DNA from 4 places in the Bradyrhizobium sp. RDM12 genome. Region 4 is predicted to be linked to each of the others. Evidence: predicted binding sites of a transcription regulator. Region 4 holds the regulator's gene; each other region holds the start of a gene.

Region 1 (7,668 bases), 3.3 Mb from region 4:
GAGATTGGCATTGAGCTTGGCGAGTTCCGCGATCTCGATCTGCTGCGCGGCGCCCGTTTTGGCACCTCCACCTTCGAGCAGGCGCACGCCGCCATTGGCGACGTCATAGGTGCCGAGGAAGTCGCGGCCGCGGCCGACCGGCCAGGTCATCGGCGTGGTATCGAGCGCCAGTGTCTTCTCGATCTCGTCGAGCAACTCGAAAACGTCGCGGCTCTCGCGATCCATTTTATTGATAAAGGTGATGATCGGGATATCTCGAAGACGACACACCTCGAACAGCTTTCGCGTCCGCGCCTCGATGCCCTTGGCTGCGTCGATCACCATCACGGCGGAATCGACCGCCGTGAGCGTGCGATAGGTGTCTTCCGAAAAGTCTTCGTGGCCCGGCGTGTCCAGGAGGTTGAAGACGAGACCTTCGAACTCGAAGGTCATGACCGAGGTCACGACCGAGATGCCGCGCTCGCGCTCGATCTTCATCCAGTCGGAGCGGGTGTTGCGCCGTTCGCCTTTGGCCTTGACCTGGCCGGCTAGATTGATGGCGCCGCCGAACAGCAGCAGCTTTTCGGTCAGCGTGGTCTTGCCGGCGTCCGGATGCGAAATGATCGCAAAGGTGCGCCGCCGCGACACTTCTGCGGCAAGCGGGGAACGGGCCGGCGATTCGGCTGGGATCGCGATGTCGGACATGGCGGGAGCGTTTGGCAGGGAAAATGGGCCTGATCAAGCCTCATTTGGTGATTGCGGAGCCCTTTGGCCAGCCCCATATCGGCTTCGATCAGACAGATCTTTGCGGAAGGACGACCTTCCCGCTCATCAGCCTATCAGCCTGCGGGGACGACCCTGCCTTGAATGGAGGGTCGTCATGGCCTGGAGCATCCTGTTCGTCGCCGGTCTTCTCGAGATCACCTGGGCCATCGGCCTGAAATATGCCGAGGGTTTTACCAGGCCGGTTGCTTCCGTCATCACGCTCGCGGCAATGGCCGGCAGCGTGATCCTGCTTGGGCTCGCCCTCAAGTCACTGCCCGTCGGAACCGCCTATGCGGTATGGACCGGCATCGGGGCGGTCGGCACCGCGACGCTGGGCATCATCTTGTTCGGCGAACCCGCCACCGCGCTTCGCCTCGCCAGCATCGGGCTGATCGTCGCCGGCATTGTCGGGCTGAAGCTCGTTACTTGAGAAAAATCCTGACGGCCCACCAGGTCAGCGCCGCGACGATCGCGGAGGCCGGCATCGTGATCACCCAGGCGTAGACGATCGAGCTCGCGACATTCCAGCGCACCGCCGAAAGGCGGCGCGCGGCGCCGACGCCAACGATGGCACCGGTAATGGTGTGGGTGGTTGAGACGGGAACTCCGAGGAAGGTCGCCATGAACAGAGTCGCAGCGCCCCCGGTCTCGGCGCAAAAGCCCTGCATCGGCGTCAGCTTGGTGATGCGCAACCCCATGGTGCGGACGATGCGCCAGCCGCCCATCAGCGTCCCCATCGCCATCGCCGCCTGGCACGACAGCACGACCCAGAACGGCACGTAGAATTCGCCGCCGAGCTGGCCTTGCGAATAAAGCAGCACGGCGATGATGCCCATGGTCTTCTGCGCGTCATTGCCGCCATGGCCGAGCGAATAGAGCGAGGCGGAGGCAAATTGCAGGATGCGAAAGGCCCGGTCCACGGCAAGGGTGTCGAGCGCACCGACGCCCACGAGACGATCGCGACCAGCACCATCGCCAGCAGGAAGCCGACGACCGGAGACAGCACGATGGCGATGACCGTCTTGGACAAGCCGCTCCAGACCGCCGCCGAGAGCCCGGCCTTGGCGACGCCTCCACCGAACAGGCCCCCGATCAATGCGTGGGACGAGGACGATGGAATGCCGAGTGCCCAGGTGACGATATTCCAGACGATGGCGCCGACCAGCGCCGCGAAGATCACCTGCGCGTCGACGATCGCGGGATCGATGATACCGGTGCCGATGGTCTGGGCGACGTGCAGGCCGAACACCATGAAGGCGACGAAATTGAAGAACGCGGCCCAGATCACCGCGAATTGCGGCCGCAGCACGCGGGTCGAGACGATGGTCGCGATCGAATTGGCGGCGTCGTGCAGACCGTTCAGGAAGTCGAACAGCAGCGCGACGGCAATCAGTCCGATCAGGACGGGAAGACCGAAGGCAGCATCCACGGCGCGGCCCTGCCCTAAACTTGCTCGATGACGATGCTGTTGATTTCGTTCGCGACGTCGTCGAAGCGATCGGCCACCTTCTCGAGGTGGTCGTAGATCTCGACGCCGACGATGAAGTCCATCGCGCTGCCGTTGCGGTGCTTGAGGAACAGCTCCTTCAGACCGATGTCGTGGAGATCGTCGACGCGGCCCTCGAGCTTGCCCAGTTCCTCGGTGATCGCCGTCAGCATCGCGACGTTCTGGCCGATCGCCTGCATCAGCGGTAGCGCACGCCCGACCAGATTGGCGCATTCGATCAGGAGCGCACCGATCTCGCGCATTGGCGGCTCGAAGCTGCGGACCTCGAACAGCATCACGGCCTTGGCGGTCTGCTGCATCTGGTCGATGGCATCGTCCATCGAGGTAATGAGGTTCTTGATGTCGCCGCGATCGAACGGCGTAATGAAGGTGCGGCGCACCGCCGTCAGCACCTCACGGGTGATGTTGTCGGCATCGTTCTCGAACTGGTTGACGCGCTGACAGTAGACCGGCGTCTCCTCCCCCCCATTCAGCATGCCCTGCAATGCGACGGAGCCCTGGATCACGGTCTGGGCATGGCGGTCGAACAGGTCGAAGAACCGTTCTTCCTTGGGCAGGAAAGCGCGAAACCATCGCATCATGGGGATAGTCTACCGGTTGGAAATGGCCCGGCCCGAACGGACCGTCGTAAAACCGTCATAGACCATTTTCGCTCCGCGCGCGTGTCATCTCGCGCACGCGGAGCCGGATCATCCACCGGATTCGCTCACCTTTGAAAGTGTCGAGATATCAACTATTTAGAGCGATCTCCGGAAGTAGTGGGCAACTTCACCAACGACGCCACGGCGGAAGGTGAGCACGCAGATCACGAAGATCGAGCCCTGGATCACCGTCACCCACTGGCCGAAGCCGGCCAGATATTGCTGCATGGCGATGATCGCGAAGGCGCCGACCACGGGACCGAAAACGGTGCCGAGACCGCCGACAAGCGTCATCAGCACGACTTCGCCCGACATCGACCAGTGCACATCGGTGAGCGAGGCGTTCTGCGCCACGAACACTTTCAGCGCGCCGGCAAAACCTGCCAGCGTCCCCGACAGGACAAACGCCAGGAACTTGTACTGGTCGGTGCGGTAGCCGAGCGAGATGGCCCGCGGCTCGTTTTCGCGGATCGACTTCAGAACCTCGCCGAACGGCGAGTTGATGATGCGATAGATCAACAGGAAGCCCGCGAGGAAGCCGACCAGCACGACGTAATAGAGCACGGTCGGCTTCGACAGATCGAGCACGCCGAACATGTGCCCCTGCGGAATGCCTTGAATGCCGTCCTCACCGTGGGTGAACGGCGCCTGGAGGTAGATGAAGTACAGCAGCTGCGACAACGCCAGCGTGATCATCGAGAAATAGATGCCCTGGCGGCGGATCGAGATGTAGCCGGTGATGAGCGACAGTCCGAACGCCGCAGCGATGCCGACCAGAATGCCGAGCTCCGGCGGCAGCGCCCACACCTTCAGCGCATGCGCGCTGCAATAGCCGGCCGTGCCCATGAACATCGCATGGCCGAACGACAGCAGGCCGCCATAGCCGATCAGAAGATTGAAGGCGCAGGCGAGCAGAGCGAAGCAGAGCGCCTGCATCACGAAGAACGGATAGATGCCGCTGAACGGCACCGAGGCCAGCAGCAGCGCCATCACCACGAATACGATCATCTCGTCACGCATCGCGCGCGGAGTTACCGGCAGCGTATCGTCCGTCAAGGCTGTCATATCAGGCTGCCCTTCCCGTCAATCCGGTTGGCTTCACCAAGAGCACCAGCACCATCAGCACGAACACGACGGTGTTGGAGGCCTCTGGATAGAAATATTTGGTCAGGCCCTCGATCACGCCGAGCGCGAAGCCGGTGATGATGGAGCCCATGATCGATCCCATGCCGCCGATCACTACGACCGCGAACACCACGATGATGAGGTCGGCGCCCATCAGCGGCCGGACCTGGTTGATCGGCGCCGAGAGCACGCCGGCGAGCGCGGCCAGGCCGACCCCGAGACCGTAGGTCAACGTGATCATGCGCGGCACGTTGATGCCGAAAGCACGCACCAGTGTCGGGTTTTCAGTGGCGGCGCGCAAGTAGGCGCCGAGCCGCGTCTTCTCGATCAGGAACCAGGTCGCAAGACACACCACCAGCGAGAAGATGACGACCCAGCCGCGATAGATCGGCAGGAACATGAAGCCGAGATTCATGCCGCCCTTGAGCTGATCCGGAATGGAGTAAGGCAGGCCCGACGAACCGAAATAGTTCTGGAACACGCCCTGGACGATCAGAGCGATGCCGAAGGTCAGCAGCAGGCCGTAGAGATGGTCGAGCCCGGCCAGGAATTTCAGCATGGTCCGTTCCAGGATCATGCCGAAGATGCCGACGATGATCGGCGCAAGCAGCAGCGCCCACCAGTAATTGATGCCGCCGAGGTTCAGCAGGAAATAGGCGACGAAGGCGCCCATCATGTAGAGCGCGCCATGGGCGAAATTGATGATGTTGAGCATGCCGAAGATGACGGCGAGCCCGAGACTGAGCAGCGCGTAAAACGAGCCGTTGATCAGTCCCACCAGTAGCTGTGCGTAGAGAGCTTGCATCGATCCAGCACCCAGTCCCTTCGGCGTTCCCAGTCCAGCGCCCGCCGGCTCGCCGCCGGCGGGCTGTCGGTCTTACTTCTTAAGCAGCGCGCACTTGCTCTCGGAGAGCGGCGTGAAGGCCTGGTCGCCCGGCACCGTGCCGACGAGCTTGTAGAAGTCCCACGGTCCCTTGGACTCGGAGGGCTTCTTCACCTCAAACAGATAGGCGTTGTGGATGGTGCGGCCGTTGGGCTGGATCTCACCCTTGCCGAACAGGTCGTCCTCCGTCGGTATCGACTTCATCTTCTCGACGACCTTGACGCCGTCATGAGGATTGCCGCCGAGCGCGTCCAGCGCCTTGAGATAGTGGCGCACGCCCGCATAGACACCCGCCTGCACCATGGTCGGCATCGCGCCGTTCTTCATCTTCTCCGAGAACCGCTTGGAGAAAGCCCGGGTCTGGTCGTTCATGTCCCAGTAGAAGGTCTCGGTGAAGTTCAGGCCCTGCGCCGTCTCCAGGCCGATCGCCTTGACGTCGGTGAGGAACAGCAATAGCGCGGCGAGCTTCTGGCCGCCCTTGACGATGCCGAACTCGGCGGCCTGCTTGATAGAGTTTGTGGTATCGCCGCCGGCATTGGCAAGGCCGACGATCTTGGCCTTGGAGGCCTGCGCCTGGAGCAGGAAGGACGAGAAGTCCGGCGTGTTGAGCGGATGCTTGACGCCGCCGACGACCTTGCCGCCGTTGGCGGTGATAACAGCGGTGGTGTCGCGCTCGAGCGCCGCACCGAAGGCGTAGTCCGCGGTCAGGAAGAACCAGGTGTCACCGCCGGCCTTCACCAGAGCCTGGCCCGTGGTGTGGGCCAGCATGTAGGTATCGTAGGTCCAGTGCACGGTGTTGGGCGAGCACTGCGCGTTGGTGAGGTCGGAGGTCGCCGCACCCGAGTTGATGTAGACGCCGTTCTTCTCCTTCACGACGTTGTTGACTGCGAGCGCTACACCGGAATTCGGCACGTCGACGATGATGTCGACCTTGTCGACGTCGAACCACTGCCGCGCGATCGCGGTGCCGATATCCGGCTTGTTCTGGTGATCGCCCGAGATGATGTCGATCTTCCAGCCCTTCGCGGCGAGGCCGGAATCTTCCACCGCCATCTGCGCGGCAAGCGTCGAGCCGGGTCCACCGAGGTCTGCATAAAGACCGGATTGATCGGACAGTGCACCGATCTTGACCGTCTTGTCCTGCGCGAAGGCTGCGCCCGCGATGGTAACGGCCAAGGCCGTGCCGAGCAACAACGATGCAACCGACTTTTTCATGCTATTTCCCTCGTGAATCTTCTCGTGACCGTCCGACTCTCACTTGGCCGTACTAAACGCCGAGATAGGTGTTGAGCTTGTCCATGTTGGCGGCAAGCTCCGCATTGGAAAATCCGTCAATGATCTTGCCGTGCTCGACGACGTAATAGCGATCGGCGACGGTGGATGCGAACCGGAAATTCTGCTCGACCAGAAGGATCGTGAAACCCTCCTTCTTCAGCCGCGCAATGGTGTGACCGATCTGCTGAATGATGACAGGCGCAAGACCCTCGGTCGGCTCGTCCAGCATCAGGAAGCTGGCGCCGGTGCGCAGGATGCGCGCGATCGCGAGCATCTGCTGCTCGCCGCCGGACAGCTTGGTGCCCTGGCTGTTAAGCCGCTCCTTCAGATTCGGAAACAGATCGAAAATCTGTTCGAGCGGCAGTCCACCCGGGCGCACCACCGGCGGCAGCAACAAATTCTCCCGCACGTCGAGACTGGAGAAAATCCCCCGCTCCTCCGGGCAGAACGCGATGCCCATGCGCGCGATCTTGTCGGAGGTCGCGCGGACGATGTCCTGGTTGTTGAATTTGATCGAGCCGGCGCGTTTGCCGATGATGCCCATGATCGACTTCAGCGTGGTCGTCTTGCCGGCGCCGTTGCGTCCGAGCAGCGTGACGACCTCGCCCGCATTCACGTCGAAATCGATCCCGTGCAGGATGTGGGACTCGCCATACCAGGCTTCGAGGTTGCGGACCTGGAGGATGTTGCCGCCGGTTGCGGCCTTCGCAGGAGCCTCGGCCATTACAGTCTCAGGCATGACCGGCTCCCAGATAGGCTTCCTTGACGCGTTCGTCCTTGGTGAGTTCGCTGTAATGGCCCTGCGCAAGCACCTGACCGCGCGTCAGCACGGTGATGATGTCGGACAGATTGGCCACGACGCTGAGATTATGCTCGACCATCAGGATGGTGTATTTCGCCGAGATGCGCTTGATCAGCGCCGCGATCTTGTCGATGTCCTCGTGGCCCATGCCGGCCATCGGCTCGTCGAGCAGCATCATCTCCGGATCCAGGGCGAGCGTGGTTGCGATCTCGAGCGCGCGCTTGCGCCCATAGGCCATCTCGACCGCCGGCGTGTTGGCGAACTCGCTGAGACCTACATCGTTCAACAATTCACGCGCGCGGTCGTTGAACTGGTTCAGCACCGACTTGGAGCGCCAGAAATCAAACGAGCTGCCGTGCTGACGCTGGAGCGCGACACGGACATTCTCCAGCGCGGTCATATGCGGAAAAACCGCCGAGATCTGGAACGAACGCACCAGCCCCAAGCGCGCGACATCGGCCGGCGCCATCGCGGTGATGTCCTGTCCCTTGTACAGGATTTTTCCGGCGGACGGTTTGAGGAACTTGGTCAGAAGATTGAAACACGTCGTCTTGCCGGCCCCGTTCGGGCCGATCAACGCGTGAATACTCCCACGGCGAACCTTGAGCGCAACGTCGCGGACGGCGAAGAAGCCCGCGAACTCCTTGGTCAAGCCTTCCGTTTCGAGAATGAACTCATCGGCCAAACAGAT
Region 2 (7,668 bases), 3.4 Mb from region 4:
CGAGGAAGAACAGCGGCTCGGCGCCCTGCACCACGAGGTCGTTGACGCTCATGGCCACGAGGTCGATACCGATCCCGCCATGCAGGCCGGTCTCGATCGCGATCTTGACCTTGGTACCGACGCCGTCGGTGGCCGCGACCAGGACGGGGTCCTTGAAGCCGGCCGCCTTGAGGTCGAACAGGCCGCCGAATCCGCCGATCTCGGCGTCCGCCCCGGGCCGTGCGGTGGCGCGCACCATCGGCTTGATCAGGTCGACCAGGCGGTTGCCCGCGTCGATATCGACGCCTGAATCGGCGTAAGTGAGGCCGTTTTTGCGGTCGGTCATGCCCGATTTCCAGTGGGTTTGCGGCTGGTTACGTCGAATTCCGGGGACGTGCAATGGCAAGCGTGGCGCCCCGCCCTATACTATGTAGATATCAACCGGTTCAGCCTTCAAACGGGCCGGATTCGAGGTCAGGCCGGGTGCCGGGAAGCGCCGCGTGAGTATTCCGAACATCATTACCTTGGGCCGCATCATGCTGGTCCCGATCATCGTCTGGGCCATCGTGTCGAGCCAAATGGAGGTGGCCTTCGGCGTCTTCCTGGTCGCCGGCATCAGCGACGCCGTCGACGGCTTTCTGGCCAAGCGTTTCAACATGGCGAGCGAACTCGGCGCCCTGCTCGACCCCTTGGCCGACAAGGCGCTGCTGGTGTCGATCTATCTCGCGCTCGGCATCTGGGGCGACATTCCGCGCTGGATCGTGATCCTGGTGGTGTCGCGCGACATCATGATCGTCGCGGCTGTGATCGTGTCCTGGCTGTTCGACAAGCCCGTCGAGATGAAGCCGTCGATGGTCTCCAAGCTCAACACCACGGCCCAGGTGGCCTATGCTGCACTGGTGCTGGCCTCGCTCGCCTTCGGCTTCAAGCTGGGGCCCTATGATATGATCCTGATGGGCCTCGTTACGGTGTTCACGCTGTCCTCCGTGTCGCTCTATCTCGTCGAGTGGCTGCGGCACATGAGCACCATTGAGGCCAAGTAGCATGATCGAGGCCAAATGAACCGGGAGGCGGCCCCGCAAAAGGCCAACTCCCGATCGAATAAGTCTATCCTCTTCAAACACAGCCGGCGCGCCGGCACGGAGTAAAGCAAGCGTGGCAGGCCGCGTTCATCCCCGACAATTGGCGTTTTCGCTTCCGCACGCCGAGAGCCTCAGTCGGGACAATTTTCTCGAGGGCCCTGCCAATGCCGCCGGCCTCGCTCTGATCGACGGTTGGCCGGAATGGCCGAACCGGATCATGTGGCTCGCCGGCCCCGAAGGAAGCGGCAAGAGCCATCTCGCGGCGATCTGGGCCGAGGAGGCCGGCGCCCGCTCGACCGCGGCCAATGCGCTGACCGCGGCCAGCGTCCCCGGCGCGCTCGCGACCGGCGCGCTGGTGGTCGAGGATCTCAAGGCGCGGAGCTTTGACGAGCGCGCCCTGTTCCATCTGATGAATCTTGCCCGCGAGGACGGTGCCTATGTGCTGTTCACCGGACGCGAGGCGCCGGCGGCGATCGAGGTCGATCTCCGCGACCTCAAGTCGCGGCTTCGGACGATTCCGGTGATTTCGCTGGCGCCGCCTGATGACCAGCTGTTCCGCGGCCTGATCATCAAGTTCTGCGCCGACCGCCAGCTCTCCGTGGATGAAAGCGTGGTGAGCTACCTCGCAACCCGGCTGGAGCGGTCGTCGGCCGCCGCCCGGCGGGCCGTGGAATTGCTCGATGGTGAGGCGCTGCGGCTCGGCCGCCCCGTCACCCGGGCGCTCGCCGCCGAACTGCTGCGCGATGCCTGACCGCCAAGCCCTCTTTGGTCCCTTTGCGCCCGCTTGACGGGGCGAGGCGGCGGAACATCAATGTCATCGAAACGTCATCGCGCTAACACATGCTCCGGCCGGTTTTGCGCATAAATCGCGGACTGGGGCAAACTGGATGGATCGATTTCTCATGGATTCCGCGCAAACTGTTGAAACAAAAGAAAAAGTCGCGGAAACCGAGGGTCTGCCGGCGATCGCCTCGAGCCCCGAGCGATTCATCAATCGCGAGCTCTCCTGGCTGCACTTCAACCGGCGCGTCCTGGAGGAATCGGTCAATCCCAGCCACCCCGTGCTGGAGCGGGTACGATTCCTGTCGATTTCCGCAAATAACCTCGACGAATTCTTCATGGTCCGTGTCGCCGGCATCAAAGCGCAGGTGCGCGAGGGCATCGCCGAGCGCGCCCCCGATGGCCTGACTCCGTCCGAGCAGCTCGCGCTGATCAACCGCACCGTCTCGCAGCTCGCATCCGACCAGCAGGCGATCTGGGCCGCGTTGCGCGGCACGCTCGCCGACGTCGGCATCGTGCTGCTCGAGGGCAAGGAGGTCACCAAGGCGGAGCGGACCTGGCTTGAGGACTATTTCCTCAACAACGTGTTCCCGCTGCTGACGCCATTGGCGATCGATCCGGCGCACCCCTTCCCGTTCATCCCGAGCCTCGGCTTCACCATTGCGCTCCAGCTCACGCGTGCCATCGACGGCAAGCAGATGAACGCGCTGATCCGTATGCCAGGCAAGATCGATCGCTTCATCCGCCTGCCGACCGACGGCAAGGTGGTGCGCCTGATCTCGCTGGAGCAGGTGACCGGTCTTTTCATCAACCGCCTGTTTCCCGGCTACAATCTCCACGGCCAGGGCGCCTTCCGCATCATCCGCGACTCCGAGCTCGAAATCGAGGAAGAGGCCGAAGACCTCGTCCGCCTGTTCGAGACCGCGCTGAAGCGCCGCCGCCGCGGGTCGGTGATCCGGCTCGAGATCGACGCCAAGATGCCGGAGCAGCTGCGCAGCTTCGTACAGCACGCCCTGTCGGCCGCCGACGACGAAGTGTTCCTCGTCGATGGCGTGCTCGCCATGAACGAGCTCTCGCAGCTCACCCGGCTCGACCGGCCCGACCTCGAATTCACTCCCTACGTGCCTCGGCATCCCGAGCGCGTGCGCGAGCATGGCGGCGACATTTTTGCCGCCATTCGCCAGAAGGACCTCGTCGTCCACCACCCCTACGAATCGTTCGACGTGGTGGTGCAGTTCCTGCAGCAGGCCGCGCGCGACCCTGACGTCGTCGCGATCAAACAGACGCTTTATCGCACCTCGAACAATTCGCCCATCGTGCGCACGCTGGCCGAAGCGGCCGAAGCCGGCAAGTCCGTCACCGCGCTGATCGAGCTGAAGGCGCGCTTCGACGAAGAGGCCAACATCCGCTGGGCGCGCGACCTCGAACGCGCCGGTGTGCAGGTCGTCTACGGCTTTCTCGAATTGAAGACGCACGCGAAGCTTTCGATGGTGGTACGCCGCGAAGGCGGCAGCCTCACCACTTACGTCCATACCGGCACCGGCAATTATCACCCCGTCACCGCGCGTATTTACACGGACCTCTCCTACTTCACCTCGGAACCGACCATCGGCCGCGACGCCGCGCGCGTGTTCAACTTCATCACGGGCTACGCCGCGCCAAGCGATCTGGAAAAGATGGCGGTGTCGCCGCTGACCCTGCGCAAGCGCATCATCGAGCACATCCAGGGCGAGACCGAGCACGCGCGTCACGGCAAGCCCGGCGCGGTCTGGATGAAGATGAATGCGCTGGTCGACCCCGATATCATCGACGCGCTCTACGAGGCATCGCAGGCGGGCGTGCAGGTCGAGCTCGTGGTCCGCGGCATCTGCTGCCTGCGCCCCGGCATTCCCGGCCTGTCGGAGAACATCCGCGTCAAGTCGATCATCGGACGCTTCCTGGAACACGGCCGAATCTACTGCTTCGGCATGGGTCAGGGCCTGCCGAGCGCGAAAGCGGCTGTGTATATCTCGTCGGCCGATATGATGCCGCGCAATCTCGACCGCCGCGTCGAGGTGCTGTGTCCGTTGCAAAATCCCACGGTGCATCAGCAGGTTCTCGAACAGATCATGGTCGCGAACCTGAAGGACAATGAGCAGAGCTGGCAATTGTTGCCGGACGGGTCCTCAACGCGTATGAAGGCCGCGAAGGGCGAGGAGCCTTTCAACGTGCACAACTACTTCATGACAAATCCGAGTCTGTCTGGCCGTGGAAAGTCGCTCAAGGAATCCTCGCCGCGCCGTCTCACGCGCCGGAACGAACGCCATCAGTCCTGACCGGAGATTTCTGCGGTGAAACGGCCGCGCAAGCGTGGCGCTAGCGTCGCGGTCATCGACATCGGCTCCAACTCGGTTCGTCTCGTCGTCTACGAGGGACTGACACGCAGCCTGATTCCGATCTTCAACGAGAAGACGCTGTGCGGCCTCGGGCGTGAGGTGCAGAGCACGGGTCTGCTCGCGCCGGATGCCGTCGACAAGGCGCTGACCTCGCTCAAGCGCTTCCGCGCGTTGTGCCGCGTGATGCAGGTCGGCCGCGTGTTTGCGATCGCGACCGCGGCTTGCCGTGATGCTTCTAACGGCCCCGACTTCATCGCCAAAGCCGAGCGCATCTGCGCCGTGAAGATCGAGATCCTGTCGGGACCGCGCGAAGCGAAGCTGTCGGCGCTCGGCGTGATCTCGGGCATTCACCGCCCCGACGGCATCGTCGGCGATCTCGGCGGCGGCTCGCTCGAACTGATCGACGTGCGCGGGAACAGCGTGCGCAGCGGCGTGACGCTGCCGCTCGGCGGCCTCGCGCTGCAGGACCTCGCCCACAAATCGCTGAAGCGCGCCGACCGGATCGTCCGCGAGGCGATCGACGAGGTCCCGCAACTCAAGGCCGGCAGCGGCCGCAGCTTCTATGCGGTCGGCGGCACCTGGCGCGCGCTGGCGCGCATCCACATCATCCAGAGCGGGTACCCGCTCCAGGTGATGCACGGCTATTCGATTTCGGCAGCCGAAGCGCTCGACTTTTCGCGTCGTCTGCGTCGTCTTGCAGCCGCCAACATGCTCGCCGACATCGAGGTCGTCGCAGACGCGCGGCGTCCTCTCCTCACCTATGCCGCGCTGGTGCTCGAGCATATCATCCGGGTGGCGAAGCCCAAGACAATCGTGTTTTCGACCTTCGGCGTGCGCGAAGGTCTGCTGCACGAGAAGCTCTCGGAGAGCGAGCGCAACAAGGACGGGCTGATCTGCGCGGCGGAAGAGTTGAACCAGCTGCTGTCACGCTCGGCCAAGCATGCGCGCGAGCTGATCGCCTGGACCGACCGCCTCGCGCGCGTTGTCAAGCTGCGCGAGACCGAGGAGGACCGCCGGCTTCGCCACGCCGCCTGCCTGCTCTCCGACATCGGCTGGCGCGTGCATCCCGACCATCGCGGCGAGCAAACGCTGAGCCTCGTCGTCAACGGCAATTTCGGAGCAATCACGCACATTGAGCGCGCCTTTGTCGGCCTGTCGGTGTTCTATCGCTATGCGGGTCTCAGCGAGGAAAACCAGCCGCCGCTAATGATGCAGGAACTGCTGACACCGGCGCAGCTCGAGCGCGCCCGCCTCCTTGGCGCCGCGTTCCGCGTTGCGCATCTGATCTCGGCGGCGCGTCCTGGCGTGCTGCCCGCCACGCATTTCCGCAGCCAGGGGCGCAATCTGATGCTGGTGTTCGAGCACAGGCTCGGCGATCTCGTCGCCGACCGCGTCGGCAGCCGCTTCAAGCAGCTCGCCCGCCTGATCGGACGGTCCGGCTCGATCGTACGGCGGTAGCGCTTATTCAGCTGACGCTTTTGCGTGCTCGAGCGCGGCTTGACTGAGGCTCCGCCGGCGCCAGATCGAGCCGACGACCAGCACGACCACGACACCGAGCGCGGCGCAGAGATATTCGGCGCCACCGCCGCCATGGGCAAATTGCGGCGGGATGTGCAGGCTGCCGAGCATCTTGTCCAGCGAAGCGCCGAACGGACCTTCGGACAGCGTGTGCAGATTCGGCGCGATACCGGGATCGGTTGCGATCACCTCACCCGCGATCCAGCCGAGCAGCGCCGCACCGGCCCAGACCAGGATCGGCAGCTTCGATAGCAGCGCCATGATCAGCGCCGCACCGGCGACGATCAGGGGCACGCTGATGGCAAGGCCGAGCACCAGCAGCGGCACGCTGCCGTTGGCGGCCGCGGCAACCGCGATGACATTGTCGAGGCTCATGACGATGTCGGCGATAACGACGATCTGCACCGCCTGCCACAGATGCGAGGCCGACTCGACGCCCTCCTCGTCCTCGTTTTCGGGCACGAGCAGCTTTGCCGCGATCACGATCAGCGCGAGGCCGCCGACCAGCTTGAGGTACGGCAACCCCATCAGGCTCGCGACGATCCCGGTGAAGATGATCCGCAGCAGAACCGCGGCGCCCGCGCCGAGCACCATGCCCCACAGCCGATGCCGCGGCTTCAGGCCGCGGCAGGCAAGCGCAATCACAAGCGCGTTGTCGCCGGACAAAAGGATGTTGATCCAGATGATCTTGCCGACCGCAATCCAGAAGGTCGGCTCAGCCATCTCATTGCGGAACTGGGTGAAGAATGCCCCGATCGTGGCGGGATCGAAGATCTGCCAGAGCCAGTTCACAATCAGTCCTTTCGCCCCGTCGACTTAACTTGTCGGCTGAAAGCTCAGCCGACGATCTCGTTGCCCGAGAAGAACTGCGCGATCTCGATCGCGGCGGTCTCCGGGGCGTCCGAGCCGTGGGCGGAGTTCTCGCCGATCGACTTTGCGTAGAGCTTGCGGATGGTGCCGTCGGCCGCCTTGGACGGATCGGTCGCGCCCATCACGTCACGGTACTTGGCGACCGCGCCCTCGCCTTCCAGCACCTGGACGACAACCGGGCCCGAGGTCATGAACTCGACGAGTTCGCCGAAGAACGGACGGGCCTTGTGGACGGCGTAGAAGGTCTCGGCCTGTTCCTTGGTCATGCGGATGCGCTTCTGCGCGACGATGCGCAAGCCCGCCTTCTCGATCACGGCGTTCACGGCACCGGTCAGATTACGCGCCGTCGCGTCGGGCTTGATGATCGAGAAAGTGCGTTCGATGGCCATGATCTTGTCCTTGAAGAGAAAAAGGGTGGTTGGGAGTTGCGGGGCTTATATCGGCGCCTTCGCGATCCGGCAAGCGACCGCCGGAACGAGCGTGCGGTGGATTTGCCGGACCGGATTCCAACATGGATTACAACGATTTCACCCAGATGAACCCAGTCTGAAGGCTCTGTCAGGGTTTGGTTCAGCCTCGCCGATGTAGCGTCAGGTCCATCGAAACCAAAGCCTCCTCGCGAGGCGGACCGTTTCGGCGGCCTTTCCATCGACGCGATAGCCCCGCGCCGGCAGTTTTGAGGAGATCACCATGTTGAGGAAACTTTCGCTCGCAGCAGTTGCCGCGGTCGCGCTGGGTGCCGCGCTGGCTCCCACCTCCGCCTCCGCTCACTGGCATGGCGGCGGCTGGGGCTGGCACGGTGGTGGCGGCTGGCATCACGGCGGCTGGGGCTGGGGCGGACCGCGCTTTTACGCGGCCCCGGTCTCCTACGGCTACGGCGGCTGCTATGTGCGCCGGCTGGTCCCGACCCCCTGGGGACCCCGCTGGCGGCTGATCAACCGCTGCTACTGAGCCCGCAAGCACCTTCCTGAAGCACATTCCTGGAAGACCTTCCCAAGGTACTGTTCCCCCCTGCGGTACCTTCCAAGAGAGGCCCCGGCGTCCCCCGCCGGGGCCTTTTGTTT
Region 3 (7,668 bases), 290 kb from region 4:
GACCATGCTGCGCATGATCAATCGCCTGGCCAAGCCGACGCAAGGCCGCATCCTGTTTGACGGCCTCGATGTCACCGCGCTGCGCGGCAAGGAGCTGCGGCAGTGGCGGGCGCGCTCGGCGATGATCTTCCAGCAGTTCAATCTGGTCGGCCGCCTGGACGTTCTGACCAACGTCCTGATGGGACGCCTTGCGACGATGCCGGCCTGGCGCTCGCTCACGCAGACCTGGCCGGAGCAGGACAAGGCGCTGGCGATGTCGGCGCTCGAACAGTTCGACATCGCCTCGCTCGCCGCCCAGCGCGCCGACCAGCTCTCCGGCGGCCAGCAGCAGCGCGTCGCGATTGCGCGGGCGCTGGTGCAGCAGCCCGACATCATCCTCGCCGACGAGCCGATCGCCTCGCTCGATCCGCGCAACACCAAGATCGTCATGGATGCGCTGCTGCGTATCAACAAGCATTTTGGCATCACGGTGCTCTGCAATCTGCATTCGCTCGATCTGGCGCGCAGCTACTGCGATCGGCTGATCGGCATGGCCCAGGGGCGCGTGGTGTTCGACGGAGCCCCGGCTGAGTTGACCGATCAGGTTGCCCGCGAGCTGTACGATCTCGAGGCCGCCGAAATCATGGGCGGCACGCCTGCGTCGGCGCCCGTGGGCGTCCCCGCACTCGGAACGGCCGCGGCGGCCTGAGTCGCGCCGCCCCTGTTGAATTCTTTGTTTCGCGTCAACCGCACCCAACCGATGAAGAGGGTATCATGATCACTCGCAGACTCATTCTTGCCGGCGCCGCCGCGCTCGCGTTCACGACTTCGGCCTCCGCCGAGGACTGGAAAGCCAAATATCCCGAACTGACCTTTGCGGTCATTCCGGCGGAAAACGCCTCGGGCGTGACCGAGCGTTGGGCGCCGTTCATGAGCTATCTCTCGAGGGAACTGGGCGTGAAGGTCACGCTGCGCATCGCCAACGACTATGCGGCTGTCATCGAAGGCCAGCGCGCCGGCAACATTCACATCGCGAGCTACGGCTCGGCCTCGTTCGCCCGCGCCCGCCTGACCGGCGTCAAGACCGACGCCTTCGCCAACGACATCAATGCCGATGGCTCGACCGGCTATTACTCGGTGTTCTTCGTCAAGGCGAGTAGCCCCTACAAGAAGGTCGATGACCTCAAGGGCAAGAACCTCGGCCTCGTCGACCCGAACTCGACCTCGGGCAACAACGTGCCGCGCTTCGAGCTGGACAAGATGGGCATCCCCGACGCCGACACCTATTTCGGCAAGGTCGTATTCACCGGCAGCCATGAGAATGCGATCCTGGCGCTGGCGCAGGGCACGGTGGATGTCGCCGCCAACCAGTGGACCAGCGACGACGATTCGACGCTGGCGCAGATGCTGACCAAGGGCATGCTGAAGAATGCCGACGGCTCGCCGATGAAGAAGGACGATTTCCGCATCATCCACAAATCGGCGCCGATCATCAACGGCCCCTATGCCTATAACTCCGACCTGCCGGAAGAGGCCAAGGCGGCGATCGCGAAGGCGTTCTTCGACGCGCCGGTCAAGGACAAGGCCGCCTTCGATCGCCTCCAGGACGGCCAGAAGAAGGGCTTTCATCCCGCCACCACCAAGGACTGGGACGGCACGATCGAGCTGATCAAGTTCGTCGATGCACTGCGCAAGAAGAAGGCGTCCTGAGTTTCGGGACGAGCTACTTGAGCCGGGTCGATGGACCCGGCTCTTTCCCTTGACGGACCAGTTCCCATCCAATGACCGTCGCGGTTTCGATCCTCCCCGAGCAGCAGCTTGCTGCGCTGAACGCCGCCTACAACAAGGCGGTCCTGCGCAAGCGGCTTCGCCTCCTGTTGGGGGCCGCGATTTTCGCGACTGCGCTGCTGCTCGCTGCGATCGGCGCAGAAGTAAATTTGCGGACCCTGTTCACTTATTTCGGCAACTTCGTCAGCTATTTCGATCGCATCCTCACGCTCGATAGCGGCCAGCGGGTCTGGACCGATATCGGTGAATGGTTGTGGGGCTGGCGCAAATGGCTGAAGATGCTCGGTGAGACGCTGCTGATCAGCTATGTCGGCACGTTGATCGGCGCGGTGTTCGCTTTCGCCCTCAACTTCTTTGCCGCCGAAAACACCTCGCCCGGGCCATGGCTCCGCTTCGTGGTGCGGCGCCTGCTCGAATTCGCCCGTACCGTCCCCGGCATCGTCTTCGCGCTGATCTTCGTCATCGCCTTCGGCCTCGGGCCGATGGCCGGTGTGCTCGCGATTGCGATCCACTCCACCGGCGCTTTGGGGAAACTGTTCTCGGAAATCGTCGAGAATGCCGACATGAAGCCGGTCGAAGGCATCCGTTCGACCGGTGCGAGCTGGGTCTCCTGCATGCGGTTTGCGATTCTGCCGCAGGTGACGGCGGGCTATGCCAGTTACGCGCTGCTGCGTTTCGAGGTCAATGTCCGCGAAGCGTCGGTCATGGGCTTCGTCGGGGCCGGCGGCATCGGGCAGGAGCTCGTCGTCGCCATCCGCAAGTTCTATTATTCGGACGTCAGCGCGATCCTGCTCCTCATCATCGTCACCGTCTTCATCATCGACATCTCGACCGGCTGGCTGCGCGGCCGCCTGTTCGGCAAGGAGGCGCGGACGTGACGGGACCGCAGCAGGTCGATACCGCGGAGATCCGCGCGCGCTATCCTGATGTATTCGAGCGGCCGGCCGCAGCGCGGCTCGCTACGCCGGCCATGATTGTCGCAGTGATCGCCGTTTTTATCTATGGCCTAGTCGATCTCGATTTCTCGCCGTCGCGGCTCTTCAACGGCCTCAGCCAACTTGGCTGGATCAGCATGATGATGATCCCGCCAGATCCCGGCGCGTCGCTGCCGCTCTATCTGAAGGCGATGGGCGAAACACTGTCGATCGCGCTGCTCGGCACCACGCTGGCCGCGCTGTTCGCGCTTCCGGTCAGCCTGCTGGCCGCACGCAACGTCGTGCCGTCGATCATCCTGCGCTTTCCCGTGCGCCGCTTTCTCGATTCGATCCGCGGCGTCGATACGCTGATCTGGGCGCTGGTATGGATCAACGTCGTCGGGCTCGGGCCGTTTGCCGGCGTGCTGGCCATCGCCGTATCGGATTTCGGTGCCTTCGGAAAGCTGTTCTCGGAGGCGATCGAAGGTGCCGACCAGAAGCAGGTCGAGGGCATCCGTGCCTCCGGCGGCAGCGCGCTGCACGAGATCCGTTTCGGCCTGTTGCCGCAGGTGCTGCCCGTGATCGCGGGCCAGGTGCTCTATTTCATCGAATCCAACACGCGCTCGGCCACCATCATCGGCATCGTCGGCGCCGGTGGTATCGGCCTCCAGCTCGCCGAGCAGATCCGCGTGCTGGAATGGCAGAAGGTGTCGTTCCTGATCCTCATGATCCTGGTCGCGGTCGCCGCGATTGATTTCGTCTCGGGCAAGCTGCGGTTTGCAATTATTGGAAGGCGAGCCGTCGCCTGATTACAGCTGCAGTAGGGTGGGCAAAGCGTAGCTGCCCACCACTTCTGTTTGATATCGGGGAGAGATGGTGGGCACGGCGCAAGTGCGCCTTTGCCCACCCTACGAGTCCGGATTCGCGGAGACAGGATCACCCTCTACGACTCCACCAAAAACTCCACCCGCTCCGCCGCGAACCGCGAGTGCTTGGTCACCAGCGGCTTGCCGTCGAGATCGAGGTCGGTGGCATCGACCACCAGGATGGGCCGCCCCAACGGCAGATCGAGCCGCGCGGCGTCGGTGGCGTCGACGATACCGGCGGTAATCCGGGTGGCGCCGCGGCGATAATCGCGGATCCCGTAATGCTCGAGCATCTTCGTCATCGAGCGCGTCGCGCCGAACACGTCACCTGCACCGGGAAACAATTGCGCTGAGAGCCAAGTCGTGGAGACGCAGATCGGTGTGCGGTCGGCGAGCCGGATGGCTTCGATCCGGACCAGCGGTGCGCCGGTCTTCAATCCCAGTTCGCGCGCGAGCTCGCGGGTCGCGACATCGTTCGACGCCTCGATCATCCGGCCATGCGGCTCGCGATCATCGGCACCGACGATCTCGGAGAAGCGCGTGCGCGAGCGCAGCGGATAAGCGAGCTTCTGCGCTTCGACATAGGTTCCACTGCCGCGCTCGGCGCGCACGATGCCGCGCTCGGCAAGCGCTGCCAGCGCGCGCCGCACGGTGTGGCGATTGACGCGGTAGGTTTCGGCGATCTCCATCTCGCCCGGCAATTTGTCGCCTGCGGCAAAACGGCCGTCGGCGATGCCCCGCTCGATGCCGTCGGCAACGAGGCGCCATAGCGCGACGCCCGAAGAGGAGGTGTCCTGCATGCTCATGTCGGTGGCCAGCCTAGCTCGAAAATCACACGTCTGTCACGAAACAGTCATGGCGCTTCTGTATCAAGTTGTCTAGTATCATAGACAACTTGGATGCGACAAGTTCTGTCGAAGAGATCGGTGGATTCGGTGACCCAGCACAACACCCGGCAAGCCCAGCGCCAGGCCGCCATGGCCGTGCTGGCGCACGCGGAGGCGGGCGAGATCGCCGCCCGTCTCCGCAGGATCCCCTTGCCTGGCCATCAGGATTTGCGCGCGCCGGAGAACGGTCTGGTGATGCTGCGCGGCCGGGTCGGCGGCGACGGCGCGCCGTTCAATCTCGGCGAAGCGACGGTGTCACGCGCCGCGGTGCGGCTTGCGAGCGGCGAGGTCGGCTTCGGCTATACGCTCGGCCGCGACGGTGAGAAGGCGCGGCTGATCGCTCTGTGCGATGCGCTGGTGCAGTCGCGCGATTATGGCGCGGCGGTGCAGCGCGACGTTATCACGCCGTTGCGCGAGCAGCTTATGGTCAGGCGCAAGCAGGCGGCGGAAGAGACCGCTGCGACGAAGGTTGATTTCTACACCATGTTGCGCGGTGAGGGGTGAGATCATGACCACGATTGCGGAACTGCCGCCCGGTTTCGTCGACAAGGTGTTGTCGGCGCAATCGACGTTTCGCTCTGTGATGGATGCGATGGCGCGGCCGGGCTCGGTCCAGCGCATCGTCGCGATAGCGGGAACGCCTGCTACGATGACGCGCGGCACCGCCGCGATCGCGCTGACGCTGTTTGACCACGACACGCCGCTCTGGCTCGACGCGCGGATGTCGGAAAGCTCCGACGTGCTGAAATGGCTCAAGTTCCACACCGGCGCGCCGGTGGTGCGGGATTCCTCGATTGCGGCCTTTGCGCTGATCAGTGATGGCGGGGGGCTGCCTTCGCTCGAGCGTTTTGGGCTCGGCAGCAACGAATATCCGGATCGTTCGACCACGCTGATCATTCAGGTCGACAGCCTGGACGCAGGCCGCAGCTTCGAACTGCGCGGCCCCGGCATCGACGGTGTCGCAACGCTCAAGGCTTCGATCAAGCCGTTCGACCTGTTTGAACGCCTGCGTTTCAACGAGACGCTGTTTCCGCGCGGCATCGACGTGATTCTGGTCGCCGATGATGCCGTGGTGGCGATCCCGCGCACCACGCGTATCATGAGTGAGGGAGCCTGACGGATGTATGTCGCAGTCAAAGGCGGCGAACGCGCCATCGAGAACGCCCATCGCCTGCTCGCCAATGCGCGGCGCGGCGACCAAAGCGTTGCGGAAGTCTCGCTCGACCAGATCTCGGAACAGCTTGGGCTGGCCGTCGACCGCGTCATGAGCGAAGGTTCGCTCTATGACCGCGAGCTCGCAGCGCTGGCGATCAAGCAGGCGCGCGGCGACCTGATCGAGGCGATCTTCCTCGTTCGCGCCTTCCGCGCCACCCTGCAGCGTTTCGGCGCGAGTGAGCCGGTCGACACCGGCGCCATGCGGGTGCAGAGGCGGGTGTCCTCGACCTTCAAGGACATTCCCGGCGGCCAGATCCTCGGGCCCACCTTCGACTACACCCATCGCCTGCTCGATCCCTCGCTGGCAGAAGGCTTTGTGCCGGCGGCGCCGGCTGTAGCCGAAGCCTCGACAGCGCCGACGCCGCGCGTGACCGACATTCTGGGGCGCGAAGGGCTGATCGAGCCCTCGCCGCAGGCCGAAGACGGCGCCAGCGTCGGCGATCTCACCCGCGAGCCGCTGAACTTTCCTGCGGACCGCGATTTGCGCCTGCAGAATCTCGCGCGCGGCGACGAAGGTTTTCTGCTGGCTATGGGCTACTCCACCCAGCGCGGCTACGGTCGCAACCATCCCTTCGCCGGCGAGATCCGGTTCGGCGAGGTCGAGGTCGAGTTCGCTGCAGAGGACGTCGGCTTTGCCGTGCCGCTGGGCTCGATCGAGCTGACCGAGTGCCAGATGGTCAACCAGTTCAAGGGCTGGGCAACGGAAGCGCCGTGCTTCACTCGCGGCTATGGCCTCGCCTTCGGCCAGAGCGAGCGCAAGACCATGTCGATGGCGCTGGTCGACCGCGCGCTGCGCGCCCGCGAGCTCGGCGAAGAGGTCGGAGCCCCGGCGCAAGATGAAGAATTCGTGTTGTCGCATTCGGACAACGTCCAGGCGACCGGCTTCGTCGAGCATCTGAAGCTGCCGCATTATGTCGACTTCCAGTCCGAGCTCGGCCTGCTGCGCAAGCTGCGCAAGGAATTTGCCGAGGCGAATGCGCATGATGCCATGAAGGAGGCCGCGGAATGAAGGCGCCTGCCTACAATTTCGCCTATCTCGACGAGCAGACCAAGCGGATGATCCGCCGCGCGATCCTGAAGGCGATCGCGATCCCCGGCTATCAGGTGCCGTTCGCCAGCCGCGAGATGCCGATGCCCTATGGCTGGGGCACGGGCGGTGTGCAGGTGACCGCCGCGATCCTTGGGCCGCAGGATGTGCTGAAGGTGATTGACCAGGGCTCGGACGACACCACCAACGCGATCTCGATCCGCAAATTCTTCGCCAAAACGGCCGGTGTCGCCACGACGACCTCGACGGACGAGGCGACAGTGATCCAGACCCGCCACCGTATCCCGGAGACGTCGCTGCACGAAAACCAGGTGCTGGTCTATCAGGTGCCGATTCCGGAGCCGCTGCGCTTCCTCGAGCCGCGCGAGACCGAGACGCGCCGCATGCATGCGCTCGCTGAATATGGCCTGATGCATGTGAAGCTCTACGAGGACATCGCTCGCTTCGGCCATATCGCGACGGCCTACGCCTATCCGGTCAAGGTGAACGCGCGCTATGTGATGGATCCGTCGCCGACACCGAAGTTCGACAATCCCAAGATGGACAATTGCCCGGCGCTGCAATTGTTCGGCGCCGGCCGCGAGAAGCGCATCTATGCGATCCCGCCTTATACCCAGGTGGTGTCGCTCGACTTCGAGGACCACCCGTTCGAGCCCTACCGGTTCAACGCGCCTTGCGCGTTGTGCGGCGCTGAAAACTCCTACCTCGACGAGATCGTCACCGACGACAAGGGCAGCCGCATGTTCGTCTGCTCCGACACCGACTATTGCGAGGGCCGTCAGGCCGCCGGCAATCACGGCAGCCTGAGCGCTGCGCCATACAAGGAGAAGGCGCAGGAGGCCTCCAATGGCTGACCAGGATCTGCTCGAAACCGATCAGCCGCTGCTGGTCGCGGACTCCCTCAGCAAATCCTACGGCCGCATCGCCGCGTGCCGCGAGGTATCGTTCTCGCTCTATCCCGGCGAGGTGCT
Region 4 (7,668 bases):
CCGTCGCTGTCGGACGACGGCTGCGTAGTCCCATCCGGGCTACAGATCAGACTACTTCACCGCGTCAAAGCACCAGGCCAAAATGCCCTTCTGCGCATGCAGGCGGTTTTCGGCCTCGTCGAACACGACCGATTGCGGGCCGTCGATCACCTCATCCGTGACCTCCTCGCCGCGATGGGCGGGCAGGCAGTGCATGAACAGCGCGTCGGGCTTGGCGAGCGACATCAGCTTGGAATTGACCTGGTAGGGCTTGAGCACATTGTGACGGTGCTCGCCTTCCTTGTCGCCCATCGACACCCAGGTGTCGGTGACGACACAATCGGCGCCCTTCACGGCGGCCTCGGGATCGGTGCCGAGCACGATCGGCGCGCCCGTGGCCTTGATGAAGTCGCGCATCACCTTCTTCGGGGCAAGCTCCGGCGGGGTTGCGACATTGAGGTTGAACTTGAAGCGCTCGGCGGCATGGGCCCACGACGCCAGCACGTTATTGTCGTCGCCGGTCCAGGCCACGGTGCGACCTTCGATCGGGCCGCGATGCTCTTCGTAAGTCAGGAGATCGGCCATGACCTGGCACGGATGCGAGCGCCGCGTCAGGCCGTTGATCACGGGCACGGTCGCATTCGCCGCGAGCTCCAGCAGCGCCTCGTGATTGAGGATGCGGATCATGATGGCGTCGACATAGCGCGACAGCACGCGCGCGGTGTCGGCAATGGTCTCGCCGCGGCCGAGCTGCATCTCGGCGCCGGTGAGCATGATGGGCTCGCCGCCGAGCTGGCGCATGGCGACATCGAACGACACGCGCGTGCGGGTCGACGGACGCTCGAAGATCATCGCCAGCGTCTTGCCTTCGAGCGGCTTGACCGGCTGATGCGCCTTCTGCTTCGCCTTCATGGCGGAGGAGGCGGCGAGCATGCTCTTGAGCTCCGACAGCGGCAGCTCGTTGATGTCGAGGAAGTGCTTTGGCGTCTTGCTCATCAGCTTGCCGCCCGCTTGTTGCCGGACAGCGCAGTGCAGGCGCGTTCGAGCCGTCCGACGCTGTCCTCGATCTCGGCTTCGGCGACGATCAAGGGCGGCAGGAAGCGCACGACATTGTCGCCGGCGCCGACAGTGAGCAGTTTTTCATTGCGCAGCGCTGCGACCAGATCGCCGGAGGGCACCACGGCCTTGATGCCGATCAGGAGCCCCTCGCCGCGGACTTCGCTGACGACATCGGGGTGACGGTCGATCACCGAGGCGAGCTTTTGCTTGAGCAGCAGCGACATCTTCTGCACGTGGTCGAAGAAGCCGGGCTTGAGCATGACGTCGAGCACGGCGTTCGCGGCCGAGATCGCCAGCGGATTGCCGCCGAAGGTCGAGCCGTGCGAGCCGGGCCCCATGCCGGAGGCCGCATCCGCGGTCGCCAGCACCGCGCCGATCGGAAAGCCGCCGCCGAGCGCCTTGGCCAGCGACATCACGTCGGGCGTGACGCCGGTGCGGCGATGAGCGAAGAGATCGCCGGTGCGGCCCATGCCGGTCTGCACCTCGTCGAAGGCGAGCAGCAGGCCCTTCTCGTCGCAGAGCTGGCGCAACGCTCTCAGGAAAGAAGGCGCCGCCGAACGCACACCGCCCTCGCCCTGGATCGGCTCGATCAGGATGCCGGCGGTCTGCGGACCGATCGCTTTCTTCACCGCCTCGATGTCGCCATGCGGGACCTGGTCGAAGCCGTCCATCGGCGGACCGAAACCTTCGAGATATTTTGCCGAGCCGGTCGCAGCCAGCGTCGCCAGCGTGCGGCCGTGGAAGGCGCCCTCGAAGGTGATGATGCGGTAGCGCTCCGGATGTCCATTGGAGAAGTGATGATGGCGGACCAGCTTGATCAGACCCTCCAGCGCTTCGGCGCCGGAATTGCAGAAGAACACGAAGTCCGCAAAACTCTCGTTGCAGAGACGCGCGGCGAGCTTCTCGCCGTCCGGGCTCTGAAACAGGTTCGACATGTGCCAGAGCTTTGTGGCCTGCTCCTGCAGCGCCTTGACCAGCGCGGGATGGGCATGGCCGAGCGCATTCACCGCCACGCCCGAGGTGAAGTCGAGATAGCGATCGCCATTGGTTGCGATCAACCAGACGCCTTCACCGCGCTCAAAACCGATGTCGGTCCTGGCGAAAACGGGGAGCAAGTGCGGCGCTGCGCTGTTAGCCATGATGGTCTCTTTGGATGTTTCGGACGGCCTGAACGTGCGTTGCGCAGCGCATCATTGGTCCGGAAAACGAAACGTGCCGCCTTTTAAGGGCGGCACGCGTCACTATCTTATGCTTGGCACCATTGGTGTCAATGCCGACCGGAAAGCCCCACGAAATCCTGATTCCGTAGTCTTGCGGTGCCGAATTTGCGGGATTTTGGCCACGGAACATGTGGAAGCGAGTCGGCGGACTCTTGCGCGTGAGTCACGCCATATTGTAGCGTCTGGCTTGTCAGATACGACATCTCGTGCAGCGGTTCTGATCCCAAAAGTCCTCATGTACCGGCGTAAACGTTCGGGCGTCTCATTGCGCCCGGCGAGCCTTAAGGGATTCTGGCGGCACGGGTTTTTCGAGGCTTAGGCATTCGTTGTGCGGTCCCAGTATGGCGGGCGCGCGGCGAAGGAAAGGGTGCAATGACGGTTTTGACCTGGTCCGACGATCGCGTCGAACAGCTGAAAAAGCTCTGGGAGGCCGGACTTTCGGCCAGCCAGATCGCCGCTGAGCTTGGGAATGTCACCCGCAACGCCGTGATCGGCAAGGTTCACCGGCTCGGCCTGTCGGGCCGCGCCAAGAGCCCGTCTTCGGCAGCTCCGCGGCCGCGCAAGGCGCGTCCAGCGCAGCACATGATGCGGGCGAGCAGGCCGATCGCGCGCGGCAATACCGCGCTGGCGCAGGCCTTCGAGGTCGAAGTCGAGGCTGAACCGGTCACCTACGACAACGTGGTACCGATGAGCCAGCGGCTGTCGCTGCTCGAATTGAACGAGGCGACCTGCCACTGGCCGGTCGGCGATCCCTCGAGCGCGGACTTCTTCTTCTGCGGCGGCAAGGCGCTCTCCGGCCTGCCCTATTGCGCCCAGCACTCGCGGGTCGCGTATCAGCCGGCAGCGGATCGCCGGCGGGCGCCGGCGAAGCCGCCGCGGTAAGTATTGTCTCAGTCAAATTTAGGAGCCGTCGCAATGACGGCTCAACAAACTCCGTTGTCGCCGGGACGACAGTTACAATTGTTGACGCAGCTGTGGCTTACGCCTGCTCGGCCTTCGCGAACCGGTCGTCGAGCGCATAGCCCGCGCCGCGCACGGTACGGATCGGGTCCTGCTCGCGACCGAGATTGAGCAACTTGCGCAGGCGGCCGATATGCACGTCGACGGTACGCTCATCGATGTAGATGTCGCGACCCCAGACGCTGTCGAGCAGCTGCTCGCGCGAGAATACGCGGCCGGGATGCTCCAGGAAGAACTCCAGCAGGCGATACTCGGTCGGACCGAGGTCGATCGGCCGGCCCGAGCGCGCCACGCGGCGCTTGTCGCGGTCGAGCTCGATGTCGCCGAATGCCAGCACGGTGGCGAGCCGCTCCGGACTTGCGCGCCGGAGCAGACCTTTGACGCGCGCCAGGAGCTCAGGCACCGAGAACGGCTTGACGATGTAATCGTCGGCGCCGGTCGCAAGGCCCCGGACCCGCTCGCTCTCCTCGCCACGCGCGGTGAGCATGATGATCGGCAGCTGCTTGGTGTCGGACCGCGCGCGCAACCGCCGGCACAGCTCGATGCCTGATAGCCCCGGCAGCATCCAGTCGAGCACGATCAGATCGGGGATGTGCTCCTTGAGACGGGTGTCGGCGTCGTCGCCGCGCATCACCGTCTCGACGTCATAGCCGTCGCCTTCGAGGTTGTAGCGGAGCAGCTCGGTCAGAGCTTCCTCGTCCTCAACCACCATAATGCGTGCGCCCATCGCTCGTCGCTCCTTGCGTAATCAGGCGTTCGGGACCGTGGTGGCGAAAGTCGTCATATCGCCCTTCGGCCGCTTGTCGGTGATCGCCTGGCCCTCGATCATGTAGAACACGGTCTCGGCGATGTTGGTGGCGTGGTCGCCGATCCGCTCGATGTTCTTCGCGCAGAACATCAGATGGATGCAGAACGAGATGTTGCGCGGATCCTCCATCATGTAGGTGAGGAGCTCGCGGAACAACGAGGTGCAGATGGCGTCGACTTCCTCGTCGCCCTTCCACACGGCCATCGCCGCCGGCAGATCGTGCGCGGCATAGGCGTCCAGCACCGACTTGACCTGCTGCTGCACGAGATCGGTCATGTGCTCGAGGCCGCGGAACAGCTTGAGCGGATGGAAATCCGTCTCCAGCGCGGCCACGCGCTTGCCCATGTTCTTGGCGAGGTCGCCGATACGCTCGAGATCGGTTGCAACGCGCATGGCGCCGACGATCTCGCGCAGATCGACCGCCATCGGCTGGCGGCGCGCGATCGTGAGCACGGCGCGCTCCTCGATCTTCCTCTGCAGCGTGTCGAGCTCGGCATCGATGGTGACGACGCGCTGGCCGAGCGCGACGTCGCGTCGGATCAGCGCGTCGACAGAATCGACGATCATGCGCTCGGCGATGCCGCCCATCTCGGCGACCAGGCGCGTGAGCTCCTGGAGGTCGGTGTCGAAGGCCTTTGCGGTATGTTCGGAACCCATGTGCCGTCTCCTCAGCCGAACCGGCCGGTGATGTAATCCTGCGTGCGCCGGTCGGTCGGCGACGTGAAGATCTTGCTGGTGTCGTCGAACTCGATCAGCTCGCCGAGATACATGAAGGCGGTCTTGTCGGAAACGCGGGCCGCTTGCTGCATGTTGTGGGTCACGATCGCGATCGTATAGCTTTCGGACAGCTCCTGGATCAGCTCCTCGACCTTGGCGGTCGAGATCGGGTCGAGTGCCGAGCAGGGCTCGTCGAACAGGATCACCTCGGGCCGTACCGCAACCGTGCGGGCGATGCAGAGGCGCTGCTGCTGGCCGCCGGAGAGCGACAGGCCGGAGGCGTTGAGCTTGTCCTTGACCTCGTTCCACAGCGCGCCGCCGCGCAGCGCCTTCTCGACGCGGTCGTCCATCTCGGATTTCGAGATCTTCTCATAGAGACGGATGCCGAAGGCGATGTTCTCATAGATCGTCATCGGGAACGGCGTCGGCTTCTGGAACACCATGCCGACGCGGGCGCGCAGCAGATTGAGGTCGAGCCTGGGGTCGAGGATGTTGGTCTGGTCGAGCATCAGCTGACCGGTGACGCGCTGGCCCGGATAGAGGTCGTACATCCTGTTGAAGATACGCAGCAGGGTCGACTTGCCGCAGCCGGACGGGCCGATGAAGGCCGTGACGCGGTTGGTGCCGAGCGCCAGATTGATGTTCTTCAGCGCGTGATGCTCGCCATAATAGAAGTTGAGGTTGCGCACCGTCACCTTGGCCGGTGCTTCGGGCAGCATCGGCGCCTGGGGCAGGCCGCCGGCCGCGCTCATCGATACGGAAAGATCGGTCATTTCGCGGTCCTCTCGGCGCCAAGAATGCGCGCGCCAATATTCAGGGCAAGAACGGTCAGGGTAATGAGCAGTGCGCCGCTCCAGGCGAGCTGCTTCCAATAGGCGTAGGGGCTCTGGACGAAATTGTTGATGGTGACTGGCAGGTTCGCCATCGTCTTGTTCAAGCCGAGGCTGAAGAACTGGTTCGACAGCGCGGTGAACAGCAGCGGCGCGGTTTCGCCGGCAACGCGGGCGGTGGCGAGCAGCACGCCGGTGATGAGACCCGAGCGGGCAGCACGATAGGCGATCCGCTTGATCACCAGCGAGCGCGGCAGGCCAAGCGCAGAGGCCGCCTCGCGCAGCGCGTTCGGCACCAGGAGCAGCATGTCCTCGGTCGTGCGAAGCACCACCGGGATCACGATGACGGCGAGCGCGAGCGAGCCTGCGATCGCCGAGAAGCCGCGCATCGGCACCACTACGGCGCCGTAGATGAACAGGCCGATGATGATCGAGGGCGCCGAGAGCAGGATGTCATTGATGAAGCGGATCACGGAGGTCAGCTTGTCGTTGCGGCCGTACTCGGCGAGATAGGTGCCGGCAAACAGGCCGAGCGGCGCGCCGATGCCGACGCCGATCACGGTCATGATCAGGGAGCCGACGATGGCGTTGCGCAGCCCGCCTTCGTTCGAGCCCGGAGGCGGCGTGTCCGAGACGAACAGATCGAGGTTGAGGCCGGCCACACCGTTATAGAGCAGCGTGATCAGGATCAGCGCGAGCCAGGTGACGCCGAAGGCGGCAGCGGCAATGCAGAGGCCGCGGATCACCATGTCCTTGCGGCGGCGGCGTGAATAGATCGGGTTCATGTTAGTTCCCCGCCTTCTTTTCCAGCCGCATCAGCATCAGCCGCGCCGCTGCGAGCACGAAGAACGTCAGCACGAACAGCAGCAAGCCGAGCAGGATCAGGCCGGATTGGTGCAGGCCGTCGCTTTCGGCGAATTCGGATGCGATCGCCGCCGAGATCGTGGTGCCCGGTGCGAAGATCGATGACGAGATGCGGAACGAGTTGCCGATGATGAAGGTCACCGCCATGGTCTCGCCGAGCGCGCGTCCGAGCGCCAGCATGACGCCGCCGATGACGCCGACGCGGGTATAGGGAATCACCACGCTGCGCACGACTTCCCAGGTGGTGCAGCCGACGCCGTAAGCAGCCTCCTTCAGCACCGGGGGCACCGTCTTGAACACGTCGACCGAGATCGAGGTGATGAAGGGCAGCACCATGATAGCGAGGATCAGCGCGGCGTTGAACAGGCTGAGATAGGACGGGGGGCCCGCGAAGATCGCCCCCAGCACGGGGACGCCGTCAAAGATCCTGATCATGAAGGGCTGAAACGTGTTGGCCAGGAACGGACCCAACACGAAGAAGCCCCACATGCCGTAGATGATCGAGGGGATGCCGGCGAGCAATTCGATGGCCATGCCGATCGGGCGGCGCAGCCATTGCGGGCAAAGCTCGGTCAAGAAGATCGCGATGCCGAGACCGACCGGAATGGCGATCAGCATCGCGATGAACGAGGTGACGAGCGTGCCATACATCGGTCCGAGCGCGCCGAGCACAGGCGGATCGGCCGACGGCGCCCAACGCTGGGTCCACAGGAACGCGAAGCCGTATTCCTTCATCGCCGGGAAGGCGCCGACGATGAGCGACAGGATGATGCCGCCGAGAATGAGAAGCACCGAGATCGCGCTGAGCCGCGTGATCCAGTAGAAGGTGACGTCGCCGAGCTTGAACGCGCTCAAGGCCTTGGCGCGATCATATGGTCCGGCGTCGTCGATTACATCGCTCTGAACGGCCATTTCTGCCACGCCGATCCCCTGTACCAAGAATATACGCTTTTTGTTGGTCTCGAACCCCGGATGCGGCGCTCGCTGCGAAGCGTTGCGACGCTGATCCGGGGCCTCGTTCTTGTGGGTCCCGGCTCAGCGCAGCAGCGTTCCACGCTGCCGCGCGTCCGGGACACGAGAGAGAGAGCTTAGCTCTTGATCTCGGCAGCCCAGGTCTTCTCGATCAGCTGGACGACGCTGTCGGGCATCGGGATGTAGTCGAGCTCTTCAGCCGCCTTGCCGCCGTTCTTGAACGCCCAGCGGAAGAACTTGATGGCTTCCTGTGAGGCCG

The links. The regulator PhoB, encoded in region 4, activates phosphate uptake and scavenging genes when phosphate is short. The targets are predictions, from matches to a motif close to TGTCATNNANCTGTCAT.
Region 1: a site for PhoB is predicted at 2,875-2,891, ahead of ACTGJ9_RS27660 (DUF47 domain-containing protein). Genes of this name have one in related genera too.
Region 2: a site for PhoB is predicted at 1,874-1,890, ahead of ACTGJ9_RS27315 (RNA degradosome polyphosphate kinase). Genes of this name have one in related genera too.
Region 3: a site for PhoB is predicted at 4,388-4,404, ahead of phnF (phosphonate metabolism transcriptional regulator PhnF). Genes of this name have one in related genera too.

Annotation. Positions count from the first base shown of each region.
Region 1 is NZ_CM133064.1:5,621,578-5,629,245, forward strand. Features, by position in the region: gene ACTGJ9_RS27645 (peptide chain release factor 3) at 1-684, opposite strand, end outside; gene sugE (quaternary ammonium compound efflux SMR transporter SugE) at 860-1,174, shown strand; partial or broken gene ACTGJ9_RS27655 (inorganic phosphate transporter) at 1,167-2,173, opposite strand; gene ACTGJ9_RS27660 (DUF47 domain-containing protein) at 2,188-2,832, opposite strand; gene ACTGJ9_RS27665 (branched-chain amino acid ABC transporter permease) at 2,989-3,957, opposite strand; gene ACTGJ9_RS27670 (branched-chain amino acid ABC transporter permease) at 3,959-4,822, opposite strand; gene ACTGJ9_RS27675 (ABC transporter substrate-binding protein) at 4,895-6,115, opposite strand; gene ACTGJ9_RS27680 (ABC transporter ATP-binding protein) at 6,168-6,914, opposite strand; gene ACTGJ9_RS27685 (ABC transporter ATP-binding protein) at 6,907-7,662, opposite strand.
Region 2 is NZ_CM133064.1:5,548,952-5,556,619, forward strand. Features, by position in the region: gene purM (phosphoribosylformylglycinamidine cyclo-ligase) at 1-325, opposite strand, end outside; gene ACTGJ9_RS27305 (CDP-alcohol phosphatidyltransferase family protein) at 480-1,022, shown strand; gene ACTGJ9_RS27310 (chromosomal replication initiator DnaA) at 1,135-1,812, shown strand; gene ACTGJ9_RS27315 (RNA degradosome polyphosphate kinase) at 1,964-4,156, shown strand; gene ppx (exopolyphosphatase) at 4,172-5,674, shown strand; gene ACTGJ9_RS27325 (TerC family protein) at 5,678-6,526, opposite strand; gene ndk (nucleoside-diphosphate kinase) at 6,571-6,993, opposite strand; gene ACTGJ9_RS27335 (sulfur globule protein precursor) at 7,295-7,555, shown strand.
Region 3 is NZ_CM133064.1:451,538-459,205, reverse strand. Features, by position in the region: gene phnC (phosphonate ABC transporter ATP-binding protein) at 1-688, shown strand, start outside; gene phnD (phosphonate ABC transporter substrate-binding protein) at 754-1,689, shown strand; gene phnE (phosphonate ABC transporter, permease protein PhnE) at 1,761-2,645, shown strand; gene phnE (phosphonate ABC transporter, permease protein PhnE) at 2,642-3,490, shown strand; gene phnF (phosphonate metabolism transcriptional regulator PhnF) at 3,625-4,353, opposite strand; gene phnG (phosphonate C-P lyase system protein PhnG) at 4,474-4,938, shown strand; gene phnH (phosphonate C-P lyase system protein PhnH) at 4,943-5,551, shown strand; gene ACTGJ9_RS02220 (carbon-phosphorus lyase complex subunit PhnI) at 5,555-6,658, shown strand; gene ACTGJ9_RS02215 (alpha-D-ribose 1-methylphosphonate 5-phosphate C-P-lyase PhnJ) at 6,655-7,551, shown strand; gene phnK (phosphonate C-P lyase system protein PhnK) at 7,544-7,668, shown strand, end outside.
Region 4 is NZ_CM133064.1:745,442-753,109, forward strand. Features, by position in the region: gene argF (ornithine carbamoyltransferase) at 52-975, opposite strand; gene ACTGJ9_RS03595 (acetylornithine transaminase) at 975-2,177, opposite strand; gene ACTGJ9_RS03600 (GcrA family cell cycle regulator) at 2,631-3,140, shown strand; gene phoB (phosphate regulon transcriptional regulator PhoB) at 3,238-3,945, opposite strand; gene phoU (phosphate signaling complex protein PhoU) at 3,967-4,683, opposite strand; gene pstB (phosphate ABC transporter ATP-binding protein PstB) at 4,695-5,516, opposite strand; gene pstA (phosphate ABC transporter permease PstA) at 5,513-6,358, opposite strand; gene pstC (phosphate ABC transporter permease subunit PstC) at 6,360-7,349, opposite strand; gene pstS (phosphate ABC transporter substrate-binding protein PstS) at 7,526-7,668, opposite strand, start outside.